DNA from 2 places in the Salinimonas sediminis genome. Region 2 is predicted to be linked to the other one. Evidence: predicted binding sites of a transcription regulator. Region 2 holds the regulator's gene; the other holds the start of a gene.
The links. The regulator FNR, encoded in region 2, switches genes on or off when oxygen is low (the NO sensors DNR and NnrR bind a similar motif). The targets are predictions, from matches to a motif close to TTGATCTAGATCAA.

Region 1: a site for FNR is predicted at 6,467-6,480, ahead of D0Y50_RS05325 (DUF3149 domain-containing protein). Genes of this name have one in related genera too.

What each region holds. Positions count from the first base shown of each region.
Region 1 is NZ_CP031769.1:1,176,542-1,184,728, reverse strand. Features, by position in the region: gene D0Y50_RS05355 (SpoVR family protein) at 1-990, shown strand, start outside; gene D0Y50_RS05350 (hypothetical protein) at 1,314-2,246, opposite strand; gene D0Y50_RS05345 (MFS transporter) at 2,266-3,474, opposite strand; gene aroC (chorismate synthase) at 3,481-4,581, opposite strand; gene prmB (50S ribosomal protein L3 N(5)-glutamine methyltransferase) at 4,591-5,526, opposite strand; gene smrB (endonuclease SmrB) at 5,679-6,242, shown strand; gene D0Y50_RS05325 (DUF3149 domain-containing protein) at 6,254-6,376, opposite strand; gene D0Y50_RS05320 (transglycosylase SLT domain-containing protein) at 6,727-7,362, opposite strand; gene gshA (glutamate--cysteine ligase) at 7,431-8,187, opposite strand, start outside.
Region 2 is NZ_CP031769.1:2,199,996-2,208,182, forward strand. Features, by position in the region: gene D0Y50_RS09765 (heavy metal translocating P-type ATPase) at 1-164, shown strand, start outside; gene ccoS (cbb3-type cytochrome oxidase assembly protein CcoS) at 161-358, shown strand; gene D0Y50_RS09775 (sulfite exporter TauE/SafE family protein) at 345-1,031, shown strand; gene fnr (fumarate/nitrate reduction transcriptional regulator Fnr) at 1,063-1,797, shown strand; gene uspE (universal stress protein UspE) at 1,878-2,798, shown strand; gene ttcA (tRNA 2-thiocytidine(32) synthetase TtcA) at 2,894-3,838, shown strand; gene rssA (patatin-like phospholipase RssA) at 3,843-4,739, shown strand; gene D0Y50_RS09800 (DUF2987 domain-containing protein) at 4,736-5,386, opposite strand; gene D0Y50_RS09805 (glucosaminidase domain-containing protein) at 5,383-6,174, opposite strand; gene D0Y50_RS09810 (stress protein) at 6,167-6,907, opposite strand; gene D0Y50_RS09815 (LysE family translocator) at 6,966-7,598, opposite strand; gene cobB (Sir2 family NAD+-dependent deacetylase) at 7,595-8,187, opposite strand, start outside.

The DNA.
Region 1 (8,187 bases), 1.0 Mb from region 2:
AACTACGGTGTAGACCGCTACAAACGTCCGCAAAAAATCTCTATTCAAGAGGAGATCAACCGCCAACAACAGCGCGAAGAGTATTTACAATCTCAGGTCAACGAATTGTGGCGCACCTTACCTCAGGTGAAAGAAAGTAACCGCCCGCAACCTTCGCGTTTTCCTCATGAACCACAAGAAAACCTACTGTATTTTATAGAGAAAAACGCTCCGTTATTGGAATCATGGCAACGTGAACTGGTAAGAATTGTGCGCAAAGTATCGCAGTACTTTTACCCGCAAAAACAAACCCAGGTAATGAATGAAGGATGGGCGTGTTTTTGGCATTATCACATTCTTACGCAACTTTATGATGAAGGGTTGGTCACCGACCGCTTTATGATGGAGTTTTTGCATAGTCACACGAGTGTGGTGATGCAGCCTGATTATAATAGTCCTTATTATTCAGGTATTAACCCCTATGCACTTGGCTTTAACATGTTTATGGATATAAAGCGAATGTGTCAGAATCCCACTGCTGAAGACCGCGAATATCTACCTGATGTGGCCGGCAAAAATTGGCTGGAAACGGTGCACTTTGCTATGCACAACTTTAAAGATGAAAGCTTCATCAGCCAATTTTTGTCGCCCAAGCTCATTCGAGACTTTAAATTATTTGCTGTGGACGATGATGCCGCGCGCCCGTATGTCAGCGTAAGTGCTATTCATGATGAAGCCGGCTACCGAACCATTCGTGAAAAACTGTCAGCCCAGTACAATCTGAGCAACCTTGAGCCGAATATTCAGGTATACAATGTAGACATCAGAGGCGACCGCTCACTTACGCTTCGTTACGTTCCGCAACAAGGTATTCCATTGGCAAATTCAAAAGAAGAAGTAATGCGTCACCTACACCGGTTATGGAAATTTGATGTCAGCCTTGAACAGGAACATGAAGATGGTGGCATTGAAGTGATTGCTGCGTGTCGGCGCGCTGCTAAAGTTGCCTGATAACCTACCCCACTCGCCCGCGCCCAATTATACCCCGTTGCGTGAGAGGGCTCGTAGGTAGCACAACAGCACAAGAAAAAGCGCCGCTATGGAGAAAAAACCATAGTGAAAGGAAAAACGATGAGGGGGTAATACAGTCAGCGGCGCCCCCGCTTGCCGGTATTACGGGCTAGGGTTACGCGCAAGGCTGTAATGCCCAGACCAAAAGCCAGCGGCCGGCTAACCAAACCACAAGGGTGCCTGCTCACAGCAGGTGCTGCTGGCAGTGTGCGCAAACCCAATGGGCCCTGCTATAAAGCCCTGCTATAAAGCCCAGCTCAAGGCTAGCCGTCAGCCTCGTGGCATACGGCGGCAAGTTGCCGGCCATCAGTGCTCATATGCAAGCGGCTGGCGCCTCCAGGGCAATATTCCTGTAATTCCAGCCATACCTGCCAGGGCCCCTGAACTTTTTCATCGGCAGGTGCGGAGGTTTCATTAAGCGGGGTGACCGGCTCTTTAAAGTCCCATGCATATACACGTGTCTCAACCGCCGCTAAGGCTTTTGCGCCGGGACTCCACGCCATGTAATAGGCGCCTTTGGGCAACGTTGCCAGTAAGCTGGTGCGCTCGGTAGCTGGGTCATAGCTCATCAGCGTCCAGGGCTGTTTATCTGGTGCGGGATTCTTAGTGTAACTAAATAACCCGGTATCCGGGATTGCCCACAAACTGGGGCCGATATTGCTATCTACCACGGTGGGCGGCAGATCCGCGCGCACTCGTTGTAACGTATGGGTGTCGCCCAGCACAAACGCCAGTGCTTCATCCTCGCCCATCCATACATGATAACCAATAGGCTCAAGAGCGCTAAATTTATTGTTTTGCTTATGGGTATACAACCACAGCCACTGTTTTTTACGTTTATCGACGCGGATTGCCGAAAAACCCTTTTTATGCGGTAACGGCGTAGGCGAGTATTCCGAATCTGCTGTATGTGTCAGGTTACTGTGAAAGCCACGGCTGATATCGAATTTCATAACATCGGTTTGACTGACCGAACCGGCCGGGAAGCTCTGGGTATAATACAACGCCTGATTATCGTCGTAAAAATAGGGCTGATTGGTATAAGCGTGGGTATCGGTAATTTTGCGCGCATGCTCTATGTGAGGCTGTTCATTGTCATACGATAAATCAAACAACCACAAATTGGTGATGGTTGACTGCGCGTGACACATAAAGCTGAATAACAAAAGAGCTGTCAGCATAATGCTGCGTTGCATGGTAATTCCTTGTTATGGTCTATTCGTGTATGGGCGTGGCGTTATTATCCATTACGGCGGGGCGGCTGAACAGTAACGCTATCCCACCAGCCAAACAAAATGCCGCAGCTAAAGCAAAGGCACCGTACGCATTCGCTCCCTGATCCCACAATTGCCCCGCACCATAATTACCCAGCGCGCCACCAAAGCCAAAGGCTACAGAAATATATAATGCCTGTCCGCGGCTATGGTAATGAGCGGGTAAGAAATGGTGAATAAAATGCACTGAAGCAGCATGCGCTAACCCAAAACTGAGCGCGTGTATTAACTGGACCACCACGACTATCTCGGGCTGAGCCGCCCACGCGGCTAAAGCATACCAGCGAAAAGCGGTTAACAGCATGCACGCCATCAACAACCACCATACGCCAAAGCGACGAATGAGTCGCTGCGCCAACAAAAATATGACGACTTCTGCCGCCACACCCAACGCGATCAACAAGCCAGTTTGTTGGCCGGTATACGCCAGGTCCCGCATATACAAAGCAAAAAAGCCATAATAAGGGCCAAAGCTAATTTGCAATAATGTGGCGCTAATTAAAAATATTACAAAGGGCCGTTGCGCAGCATAATGCCAAAGCGACCCCCGCCCTTCTGCATGTGCGCGCTGTAGCGGGGGTTGCACAATGAGCAGGCCAGCAAAAAACAATGCTGTAAGTAAGGCCATGCTAACGTAAACGGGGGTTTCGGTAGAGTAACTGTCCAGCGCCCAGCCCACCCCAACCGTAAGTACAATAAAACCGATACTTCCCCAGCAGCGAATTTTACCGTAGCTGGTAGTAGTAGGTGCCACCGCCTGCATAGTAATGACTTCCAATTGCGGTAGCACCGCCGTCCAGAACATCATCATCATGCCAAATGCCAACGCCACGCCCCAGAAACTGGTCACGTAAAAAATGGCTATAAAACATACGGCGCTGAGTAAACACCCGAGCCGTAACACCTGTACCGCTTTACCGGTTTTATCGGCTAACGTAGCCCACAGCGAAGGCCCCACAATACGCGAGAGTGTTATAATCGCAAACAGGTTACCGATAGCAGCCGAATCAAAGCCCCGGCCATCTAGAAAAATCCCCAGATAAGGTCCCAGCACACCCAACTGGCCAAAATAGAGCCAATAGGTAAGCGCCAATAGGATAAAGTTACCCTTTTGATGGGCTGGGGCCCTTCCCTGGACCGCATTATTCATCAGCCGTTACTCTGCCTTCCCGGCTATGTCTGGCGTTTGGCTGTGCACCTGCGCATTTTGCGCCCGGTGACGCAGACAGTGATCCATCAGGGTTATCGCCAGCATTGCTTCAGCAATAGGTACCGCACGAATACCCACGCAAGGATCGTGACGGCCTTTGGTAATAATGTCGATTTCATTTCCATCAACATCAATGGTTTTACCCGGCACAGAGATACTGGATGTAGGTTTTAAGGCCATATGCACAATAACATCCTGACCAGAAGAGATACCGCCTAAAATACCGCCGGCATGATTAGTGGCAAACCCCTGGGGCGTCAGCGCATCGCGATGTTCACTGCCTTTTTGTTCGATCACGGCAAAGCCATCGCCTATCTCCACGCCTTTTACGGCATTAATGCCCATCATGGCGCTGGCAATATCTGCATCGAGCCGGTCGAATACCGGTTCGCCCAGGCCCAGGGGTACACCGCTAGCGATCACTGACACTTTCGCGCCGATAGAGTCGCCGGATTTTTTCAAATCCCGCATATAGCTGTCTAACGCATCCAGTTTGTCAGCATCGGGACAAAAGAACGGGTTTGTATTGGTGACGGCCGGATCCACTTTATCTATTTTAATCGGGCCAAGCTGCGACATATAGCCATGTATTTCAATACCAAACTGTTCTTTTAGGTACTTTTTCGCAATTCCGCCTGCGGCCACCCGAATGGCGGTTTCCCGTGCCGAGGAGCGTCCACCGCCGCGATAGTCGCGGGCGCCATATTTTTGCTGATACGTGTAATCTGCATGACCGGGGCGAAAGCGATCTTTAATATCTGAATAATCCTGACTTCGCTGATCTTTGTTTTTAATCAGCAAACCGATACTGGTACCGGTAGTCTTCCCTTCAAACACCCCGGATAGAATCTGGACTTCATCATCTTCACGTCGAGCGGTGGTATAGCGTGAAGTACCGGGTTTTCGCCGATCTAAATCGCCTTGGAGATCACTTTCGCTAAGCGCCATACCTGGGGGACATCCATCGATAATCCCGCCGATCGCGATACCATGACTTTCACCGAATGTAGTAACGGTGAACAATTTGCCAATGCTGTTTCCTGACATAATTTGCTGTTAATCCTCTGTATTCCAGTATTGCGCCAGTACCTGTCTGGAGACCGCAAAAATTCCGTGACCACCATTTTCAAATGTCAGCCAGTGTACCTCAAGGCCAGGAAAGCGGTGTTGCATATGCACCTCACTATTTCCCACCTCAACAAATAACCAGGCGTCTTGCGTCATATAATCTACCGCTTGCTTAAGCATGATTTCGACTAAATCAAGACCGTCATTGCCAGAGGCAAGCGCTAGCTCCGGCTCGTGTTGATATTCTGCAGGCAAGTCTGCCATATCTTCAGCATCAACATAAGGCGGATTCGAAACTATCAGGTCGTATTTCTGGCCTTGCAGGCTGGTAAATAAATCCGAGGCTATCGGGTAAACCCGATCTGTTAACTGATGCTCCTGAATGTTCATATCGGCCACCGCCAGGGCATCTGAGCTAATATCGACCGCATCGACATGTGCCAGCTCAAACTGGTGAGCCAGCGCGATGGCAATACAGCCCCCGCCGGTACACATATCAAGAATAGTTGAAGGCGTTTGCTCCACGAACGGCGCAAATCGCGTCTCGATAAGTTCGGCAAACGGCGAACGGGGAATCAATACCCGTTCGTCAACATAAAACGGTAACCCACAAAACCAGGCTTCATTGGTGATATAAGGTAATGGCAGGCGCGTTTGTACCCGCTTTAGCACCAGCTCAGCAACCATTTCCCGTTCGCTACGGGTAAGACGGGCATTAAACAAGCCTTCTCCCGTTTGGGCCGCCATATCTTGCGGTAAATGCAAACCATAAAGTACCAGCGAGACGGCTTCATCCCACGCATTATCGGTGCCATGGCCGAAATACAACTGCGCGTCGTTAAATCGGCTTACCGACCAGCGCACCATATCCAAAATACTATGCAGGTCGTTTATCGCTTCATCCAGATAAATTTTGTCTGTCATCAGGCACCCGGTACATCCACTAAATTAAAGCTGGTATCATACCCAAAGATAGCGGGCTCGCCCATGACTAATTTGACATCACACATCCCACAGCAAGAAGCTGAACAAAATGGTAGCGCCTGCAGTAAATGGCGCTCTGCACAGAGGTAGATATGGCTGAAAAAAATACCGGGCAAGCTTCTCAGGAGGACGATTTCGCCTTATTTAGAGAAACCATGGGTGCGGTAAAGCCATTACAGCAGGATAAAATAAGCCCCGACAAACACGCCCGCCGGAATGAAAAAAAACGCGTGCAGCGCACCGCCACTCAACAGCACAAGCAAGCGTCAGCCAGTTTTGCATTTTCCGATATTTATCAGGCGGCGTTGCCTGATGAAGGGCCCGTACGTTATTGCCGTGAAGATGTCTCAACGCATTATCTTAAGCAACTTCGCCGGGGCAACTATTACCCAGAGCTTATCTTGGACTTGCATGGTCTGACCCGCGAAACCGCTAAGCTGGAACTGAGCGCACTGATACATACCGCCCATAAGCAACTGATCGACTGTGTGGGTGTGGTGCATGGTATTGGCTCAGGAATACTAAAAGGTACGTTACCCCATTTATTAGTGCAACACCCCCATGTTATGGCGTTTCATCAGGCTCCGTTGGAATATGGCGGGCAAGGAGCGTTATTGGTGCTACTGGAAACTGCCGAGCCTACCGGCTTTAAATAGCGCGTGGCGGGTCATCGCTTATGCTGCGTATTGCGGACTATCAGCCAGGCATAATACCCCATTAGTCCCACAATCAGCGCTATGCCAAATAACGAGCCCCACACTACCGGATCGTTCAGCATTGATATCAACATACTATTCCCCTGACATTGGCTCCTTATTCCCACAACATTAATGGGAATATCGACGTGCCCACAGTATCGCCTGAATGCCAGATTAACGACGTGATCTGGGTCAATGAATCATCAGCAAACTGACTAAAAAGCAATAGGGGATAAAAAAACAGCAGATTAATCCAATTATGTTATTGCAAATCATTATCATTTGCACTAACCTGATTTTGCCTGTTCGACGTTGGGTGATTTAACGGTCTTGGCTTGGCGTCGGTGTTGGGCAGGTGTGTGGTGCGCCTGCCCAACCATTTTTCCTCAGTGTCAGCAATAAACCTTACCGGTATTATTCGCAATGGCTTGCTGTAAACAGCTTAACTAAACAGTTTCCAGAACCAATTCTTTTGTAGGTCTTCTTCACACGTTTTGAGCTGAGTGGCATAACGTAATGAACGCGATTTCACCTTCGCCGCCACTTTTTTAAGCCAGGGTTTCCGGTTGTAACTTTTGCGCTTAAAGCCGCCCCACCCTTCGTGGTAATTCAGGTATTGCCCATAAGCATCCCATTTTGAGGTACCATTTATCAGGTAGGCTTTATAAATAAACCAACCCATAAAATCCATGGCATCATCAAAATCGTCGCGGTCTGCCCAGCTATTGCCGGTTTCGCGCACATAGTCGTTCCAGGTTACTGTTTTAGCCTGGGAATAGCCATAAGCTGAACTGACTCTGCCCCACGGAATTAAACCAAAAAATACATAATCGCGCGGCGGCAAGGCATTATGACGAAATGAGCTTTCCTGATACATCATCGCCATGGGCACATGAATAGGCACCCCCCATTTCTCCCGTGACTGCTCAGCAGCGTCGTACCAGTCATCCTTTTCGTAAAAAATTTCACAAATATTGCTGATATCTTTAGGTGGTGCAGTAGCACAGCCCATCATAAAAAACGGCCCTAAGCCGCTTATGATTAAAAATCTGCAAACTCGTTTGAACTTTCTTGACATCTCGTGTCCAAATAAGTGTTCTAGCAAAATGTGTGTTTCCCTGGAACGCTTTCAACGCCTGACTGATGTCAGGCGTTTTTTTTCGCCGGTGGTTCGTTATAATAATCACGAATATAAGTTTCAAAGTCCTTATCATCCGCCGCTTCTATCTCTTGCTGAGCCTGTAATGACTGCTCTGCCATCTTAATGAAATCCGCTTCATTATGATGAGTATAGGCCAGATTTTGATACGACTGCGCGTACTCTTTTGCCAATAGCAAACCCAATGCAGAATTATCCGCATCATCTTCCAGCAGAATTTGCATTATTTTACCCGAAGGCGTTTGCGCAGGATCGTTCAATTTAGCCCGCTGCGCGTTCACCGCGTCACTGTACTTGGCGGTTTTATTTGCCTTATCTAACAGTGCAGCCACCTGTTCGAACTTATCAAACAGTTCTGCGCCCCATTGCTGCATGGATACCTCGACGCCCTCGTTATCCAGCATCAAATCAGGGTTTCTGCCTTCTAGTACCACCTTGTTCATGTTGTCCCGGGCAGTTTCAATGGATGACAAAGTTAACTCTTCACTGGGCATCAGCAAACAGGTCATCAGGTATACATCCAGAAAATCCATCTGTTCGCCGTCAATCCCAATAGCGCTAAACGGGTTAATATCTAACGCCCGCACCTCAATATAACTGATACCCCGGCGCACAAGCGCATCACTGGGTTTTTCTTTTGGCAAGGTGGGTTGTTTAGGCCGTATGGGTGAATACAGCTCATTTTCTATCTGCAATATATTATTGCTTAACTGTTGCCAGTGGCCATCTTCACCCGCGGCGAAA
Region 2 (8,187 bases):
AGATTATTCGACAAAATTTTGCCTGGGCGTTGGGTTACAACGTGTGTATTTTACCGCTCGCCGTAAGCGGTATACTACATCCCTGGATGGCGGTTGTAGGAATGTCACTAAGTAGTATTATTGTGGTTATTAATTCAACGCGTTTGATAAGGTTCACCGCATGAGTATTATTTATGTACTCATTCCACTGGCGGTCATTATTGTTGGTATTGCGGTGGCTGTCTTCTTCTGGGCAGTGCGCAGTAAACAGTTTGACGATTTAGATAGGCAGGGTTATAGCATTCTGTTTGACGATGATCTGCCGCCGGAAGAAAAAAAACTGGCTGACGAACGTAAGCGTCTTAATGATCGCGATTAGCCTTACCGGGGCGCTGTTAATTGGTCTTGCTGGCGGCGTTCACTGCATAGGCATGTGTTCTGGCATCGCTGGAGCACTACGTTTTGCCAGCCCGGCACATACCAGCCACTGGCCTTACACCCTAAGTTACAATGTTGGTCGGCTTAGCAGCTATACCCTGGCAGGTGTATTGGCTGGCGCGTTGGGGCAGTCGTTCATCCACCTTTTACCGGCCGCCCTTCCTGTGCTGGCAATAATCAGCGCCCTCCTATTATTAGCGATGGCAGCGTATCTTGGGCAGTGGTGGCTGGGCCTGCGCCAACTAGAAAAAGCGGGCGGCCGGGTGTGGCGAAAAATACAACCTTGGTCAGCTAAATTTATTCCTTTTCGGCATCCTGCCGCCGCTATCCCCTATGGTATGGTTTGGGGCTGGCTTCCCTGCGGCCTGGTGTATTCCACACTTAGTTTCGCCCTGGCCAGTGCAGATGCTATCGACGGCGGGCTTATTATGCTGTGCTTTGGGCTTGGTACATTACCCGCCCTGTTTGCGGCCAGTTCAGGGGCCCATTGGCTAGCCGGTGCGTTACGCCACCCGAAGGCGCGCCAATTGGTAGCTGTTTTACTGCTCGTATATGCGCTATTCTTAATTATCAGGGTTATTGAGCCCCAGCCCGGGCATATGATGCATTTTTAAACGGGCGGTTAGGCATTAAAAAGGATGGCATATGGCCGATGTATCGGAGTTTTCTATTCACTGTCAAAACTGTAGCTTTAGTCACCTGTGCCTGCCCGTGGCTTTGAACAAAACAGAAATTGCTTCTCTTGATACCATTGTGGAGCGGAAGAAGCCGTTACAAAAAGGCGCAATGCTGGTACAGCTTAATGACCACTTTAGTGCGCTATATGCGGTGCGCTCGGGTTCTTTCAAATCGTTCATAACCAATCAAGAAGGTGATGAACAAATTATAGGGTTTCATTTCCCCGGGGATATTATCGGGTTTGATGCTCTACGCGAACAGCGACACCAGAGTTTTACCCAAGCCCTGGAAACCGCTATGGTGTGCGAGCTGCCTTACGATATGCTCGATGCCATGTCCCAATCTTTACCCACATTACGCCGGCAAATTCTCAGCTTTATGAGTGCTGAAATTAAGCAGGATCACGATATGATGATGCTACTTAACCGGCGCACTGCGCAGGAACGACTGTTATATTTTATCGCTCAGTTATCCAGCCGCTTCGCTCAGCGCGGGTTTTCCCACCGTCAATTCCACCTCACCATGACCCGTAATGAAATTGGTAACTACCTGGGACTTACGGTAGAAACCATCAGCCGGTTGTTAACCCGTTTTCAAAAGGAAGACTTGATCGAGGTAACCGGCAAACTCATTGTCATTAAAGATTTTGACGGCATTAATAACCAGCTTAAAACCATGGAGCTGACGGTAAGTTGTCAATAATTTATTGATGTAGCGCAAAGAACTCTAAATCATCTGGTAGTAGATTTACTATTGTCTAACCCTTCAGCCGGAGCAAGGCGATGATTAACTATGATACGGTATTAGCAGTAATTGATAGTGACCTGGAAAGCCAACCTGCATTATCGCGGGCCTTGGAGCTATCAGAAAAAACCGACGCAACATTAATTGTACTGATGGTGGTATACGATTTTTCCTATGAAATGACTACGATGCTATCGGGCGCAGAACGTGAAGCTATGCGCAGCGCGGTGATTAAAGAGCGCCGCGGTTGGTTAGAAAGTGAAGTACGCCAATACTCTGATCGTCCGGTAGAGCTTATCGTAAAATGGGAAAGTCGCGCTTTTGAAGCAATCATCCGCACTGCGGTTGAGTGCAGTGCGGATATTGTGGTGAAGGCCAGTCGTAAAGCAGATGACCTGGTGTCAGTTATTTTCACTCCCACCGATTGGCATTTATTACGCAAATGCCCGATGCCGGTCCTGATGGTAAAAGAACATGCGTGGCCTCCGCAGGGCAACATTATCGCGGCGGTTAATGTAGGTACCGAAGATGCTGAACATGCCCAACTTAACGATAAGCTTACAGACATCGCTAAGGATTATGCCAACCTATTGACCGGTGCGGTGCATCTGGTGAACGCCTACCCACATGCCCCTGTCAGTATTGCTTTGGAGATTCCTGAGTTTGATACCAATGCCTACCATAAAGCAGTAAAACACCACCATCAACATGAGATGGAATTACATCGAAAAAAATACGGCATAGATGCATCCCACTGCCATGTTGAAGAGGGCTTGCCCGAGCACGTTGTGGCCAAAATGTCGCATCAATTAGATGCCGAGCTGGTCATTATCGGCACAGTAGGCCGAATAGGCATCTCGGCGGCATTCATTGGCAATACCGCCGAACAGGTTATTGATACCCTGCACTGCGATGTATTGGCGATAAAGCCGGATGGTTTTGAAACGCCGGTAACCTGATTTATCGCGATAAACTAAATCATTAACGGCTTGGGGTGACGCAAGCCGTACCTATTTTGTATAATGGCTTTTTTAAACGCCAGAACAGAATTTGTATGAAGCAGCACGCCGCACAGTCCGACCATAGTTCACAAAGCAAACAGAAATACAGTTTTAATAAATTACAGAAACGTTTGCGCAGAAATGTTGGCAAAGCCATCGCCGATTTCGGCATGATAGAAGCTAATGACAAGGTCATGGTGTGTTTATCCGGCGGCAAAGACAGTTATACCATGCTTGATATCTTGCTGTTTTTACGCGGTATTGCGCCTATCCACTTTGACATTATCGCGGTAAATCTGGATCAAAAGCAGCCCGGCTTTCCCGAGCATATTTTACCCCAGTATCTGGATGAGCTTGGGGTAGAGTATAAAATTGTGGAAGAAGACACGTATTCTATCGTTAAAGAAAAAGTACCAGAAGGTAAGACGACCTGTTCATTGTGCTCTCGACTGCGCCGGGGAATTTTATATCGCACCGCCACCGAACTTGGTGCGACAAAAATCGCCCTGGGCCATCATCGTGACGATATGCTGGAAACCTTGTTTTTAAATATGTTTCACGGTGGCAAACTTAAATCGATGCCGGCAAAGCTGGTTAGCGATAATGGTCAGCATATTGTTATTCGCCCCCTGGCCTATTGTAATGAAGCCGATATCGAAAAATATGCACAGGCGGCTGAATTTCCTATTATTCCCTGCAACTTGTGTGGCTCACAAGAGAACCTGCAACGGCAAAATATAAAACATATGCTGCAAGACTGGAACCGACGCTTTCCAGGTCGTATCGAATCTATGTTCAGGGCCATCCAGAATGTTGCGCCCTCGCATCTGCTGGACCGTAATTTACACGATTTTCAGGCTATTTCTACCACTGATGGTCCGGTAGCTGATGGCGATACAGCCTTTGACACACCTGCTTTCGACACCTTTAACGCAGCGGCCCAGGATAGTGAACAGGCTGAGGTATCGCCGGTTCAAATTGTGAATTTAACGGACTAAGCGTATGAAAATTGGCATTGCTTTGGGAGCTGGCGCCGCCCGCGGTTGGACCCACATAGGTATTATCCGTGCGCTGGAAAAATTGGGTGTTAATATAGATATTGTCGCCGGCTGTTCGATTGGCGCCTATGTTGGGGCGGCCTATGCCAGTGGCAAACTCGATGCCTTACATGAATGGTCCAGCTCCCTGACGGAGTGGCAGGTGTTTTCACTCATGGGTATCGGTTTTCGCCGCGGCGGCTTAGCCAGCGGCGAAAAGGTATTCAAAAAACTGGGGGAAGATTTTTGCGCCGCCTCTTTCGAAGAAATGCAAAAACAATTTGCTGTAGTGGCCACCGACCTGCATTCAGGGCGTGAGGTAATGTTTGCTTCGGGCCCGTTAGATACAGCAATACAAGCGTCATGTGCAATACCGGCGTTATTTAGCCCGGTCGCCTATGAGGGGCGATGGCTGGTAGATGGCGCGGTGGTTAACCCGGTGCCGGTAAACCTGTGTCGTCAGTTAGGGGCTGATTTTGTTATTGCCGTTAATCTTAACGCCGACTTCCGGCCCCAGCGCTTAGAAAAACCGGCTGAAAAGCATGAAGAAAATGAACGTAAAACAGAACACTTTTTGCAGAAAAGTTCTGGAGCGGTGCGTCAATGGTTTTCACCGGATAACGGCCCTGGTAAAGATGCGCCGCCCGGTATCCTAAGTGTCATGAGCAGCTCGTTGGAAATTCTACAGGCCAGAGTTACCCGCTCGCGGTTGGCGGGCGATCCACCCGATGTGCTGATAGAACCCAATCTCACTGATGTAGGATTACTTGAGTTTCACCGCGCCGCAGAATTGTGTAAAAAGGGCGAAGAGACCGTCGAGCGTCTGGCCGAACAGATACGCTACCAATTAGTGTTAAGTTAATCGGCCGATGCAATAGCCGTAATTCGCACAGGCGGCTCCGGCAGTATCAATGGCTTGTTTTTGTTTAGCCATTCAGTATGCAGGGCTAACATCCCACTGGTAATCGGCGGGGCGTCTTTTAACGGACGCTGCAGGTAAGGATCTGAAAACTGAAAATTAAGGCCTTTTACTGAAGGCATCATGAATGATAAAAAACTGCCCATTTCATTAAAGAAGGCTTCATATTGTCCTACCAACATAGTCAGCTCTTCCGCACTATAGTAAGACTTTAGATATTCCGAGCGAGTTTCCAGTTGTACCGACATATCACAGGGTTTGATATCGTTGTCTGTAAAGACAATGTGTACCGACGCATCTGCCAGCTGTAGGGCTTTTTCAGCCGGTAAAGTGAATCTTTGCTCTGCCGATACGTCCAGTGCAATTGTTTGCTTGTCCGTTACAATATTGGCGCTGTCTATTGCACACATATCTGCGGTATCGTGGTGGATAAAACCAAACGCAAACTGTAATGCCTGAGTATCTTCACCGGTTAATTTTTGCAAATGACTATAAAACCGATGATACTCCACATCCAGGCTGCTTGTGGCATAGGCTAACGGGCTGCTTATCCCTAAAATTCCCAATAACAGGGACGTCATCCATCTCATTGTGCAAGAAACTCCTGATTGAACCGAATCATTGCCTGCAGTTCTTCCACATAGGCGGCGCCACGCTCAGAATATTTCATCAGGCCTTCAGCCAGCGCCATGCCGGTTACCGGCATTTGGTTCATTCTTAACCGGGCCCGAATATTACGTAAATCTTTGTAAGCTTTATGGCGATTTAGATTACGCATGTAAGTGTAAGTGGCCCTGGATAAATTATCAAAGCGTGCCACTTCATGGGCTGCACCGTCGGTGCGCCGCGAAGGCACAAAGCCGCACCCCCGCCGAAAACACCATAAGCCGAAAAAATTATAGCCTTCACGGGCAAACCGGCTGGTCCCCCAGGCAGACTCATTAGCTGCCTGCACCAATACCAGCTCGACCGGTAAAATATCAACTTTCTGTAATAAGCGGTTTATTTTTTCAGGAATATCGACAGAGTCGTTGACGCCATATTCTTTTACCAGCCATGCCACCCGTTCACTGTCTTCTTCGCCCAGTGTTTCGTTACTGGTAAGTTTACGTTGAACGGTTTGAATATAGTGACGTAACGACAGCAGATATTCATTTTGCTTAGCGACTTCCGGGCGTAAATAATCAAAAAAAGCTGACTTACGATCACTCACATTCTCATAAGAGGAGAAATCCGGTACGGGCTTTGATGCTTGCTCGGTTTCCGGCACTTCCAGTATATCGGGTTCTCTGGAAGACAAAATCCATGCGTTAATGACGATAACGGCTAAAATACCTATCGTTATCAGCACTATTTTTACCGTTTCCCTTTTATGCATCAAATGTTGACTCTTTGTTATTAGTATTGGACGAAATTTCTACCGGCCCTGAGCCAAAAAGATCATTGAACAGCAACCCTACGGTAGCGTAATACAATGGCATTACCCATAACAGGGCCAGGCCGAGGGTGAACAGACACAATAAAAACAATAGTACAAAAACGCCAAATAATCCGATAAACCCAGCAATATACCGGTTAACCACTTTACACGAGAGTAACAGCGCACCGCTTATAGGAAGCTTGTTTTGCGCCACCAGCGGCAGCGTAAATATACTGGCCATAAAGACATACAGCCCAGGAATAATTAAAAAATACAATCCCAGCTGCACCAGTATAGAGATAAACAGCTGCGCCAAAGCAAGCGGTAATACCTGCGGTAGGTAGGCGAACAAATGGTTAAAAGCGGTGGGTTGTTGCGCGGCCAATGCGCTAGCTTGTAATGTCAGTCCGGTAGTAATCGGCGCCATAAGAAAAATGACAATCACATCAATAATTGCCTGATGTGATTGTGAGAGTTGCTTTAACTCTTCAATCGAAAAGCGGCTAACCAAAAGTGCCACTAATACTGCGCTAATCAACACAATAACACCGCATCCTGCCAGCAGCGTACGGTAATGCTCTTTTGTAATATTATTCGCTCTTAGCAGTATTTGTCTGACTGAAAACGTGTAGTCTCCGGCCAGAGTCTGCGCTAGTTTATCCCCTTGCGGGGGTTGGTTTGTGCTACTCACCCAATCCTCAAAAACTGATTTTTAACCTGCGCAGTATACCCTAAACGCGCCTGCGGCTCTAAGCTAATACTAATTTGGCAGCCAGGCCTAATAATAATACCCCCATGGCACGGTCTAGCCAGTAACCTTTTTCACCTATCAAACGTGCAACACTGCTGGTACTTAATAAATACGATAGAAAGCAAAACCAGGCTCCGGTAGCCAGTGACAAGTAGGCGCCATACCCTAGCTTAATGGGCAACGGGGTGTCGACATCAATAAAAGCGGTAAATAATGATAAAAAGAACAGCGTGGCTTTGGGATTCAGGCCGTTGGTTAAAAAACCCATCCATAGTGCGCGCCGGCCCCGTATTGCAGGACGCGTAACCTGCTTACCCTGGCGTGCGGTCGACGGCGTAGTTGGGCCACTTCGAAGGGCTCCTACAGCCAGATATATCAAATATGCCGCCGCCAGATAACTGATAGTCTGATATAGCCACGGTGTGGTTTTGATGACAACTGATAGCCCCACAATGGAGTAAGCTACGTGAATCAGGATACCTAAACCAATACCTACACTGGTGTACATTGCTATGCGCCTGCCATAAGCCACACTATTGCGCACTACAATGGCAAAGTCGGGGCCAGGGCTGGCGACAGCCAGTAAATGAACTAATGCTATAGTAATAAAATCTTGCCACACCACGTTTATCTACCCTTATCGTTGAAGGCGGTTATTATTTGGTGCACATATGCTGGCACGACTTCAGAAGCTGGGCCTTCAATGGCCTCATCAAAATATCGTTGGTTAGTACCGGCTGCCAAATTAAGCTCTACCGTTTTGGCGCCGCTTTCGCTGGCCAGCTGGACAAAACCGGCCGCAGGGTAAACATCGCCGGAGGTTCCAATAGCAATAAAAATATCAGCCCTGGATAAGGCCATAATAATGGTATCCATGTGCAGCGGCGTTTCGCCAAACCAGACAATATCCGGGCGCAGTGGCCGCGGTTCGGCGCAGCACTGGCAGCGTGTTTTACGGTCAAACGCCACAGTGCATACTTGGCGGTGGCCGCTGCCGGTGCACCGTGAAGACAGCAGCTCGCCATGCATGTGCAATACCCGCGTACTCCCAGCACGTTCATGCAAATTATCTACATTCTGGGTAATCAGCGTCAGCTGTTCGCCAAGCGCCTTTTCTAGCTGGGCCAACGCCAAGTGCGCGGCATTAGGTTTAATTGCACCGTCAGCTAACTGGGCGCGACGATCATTGTAAAAGCGGTACACTAGCGCAGGATTGGCGC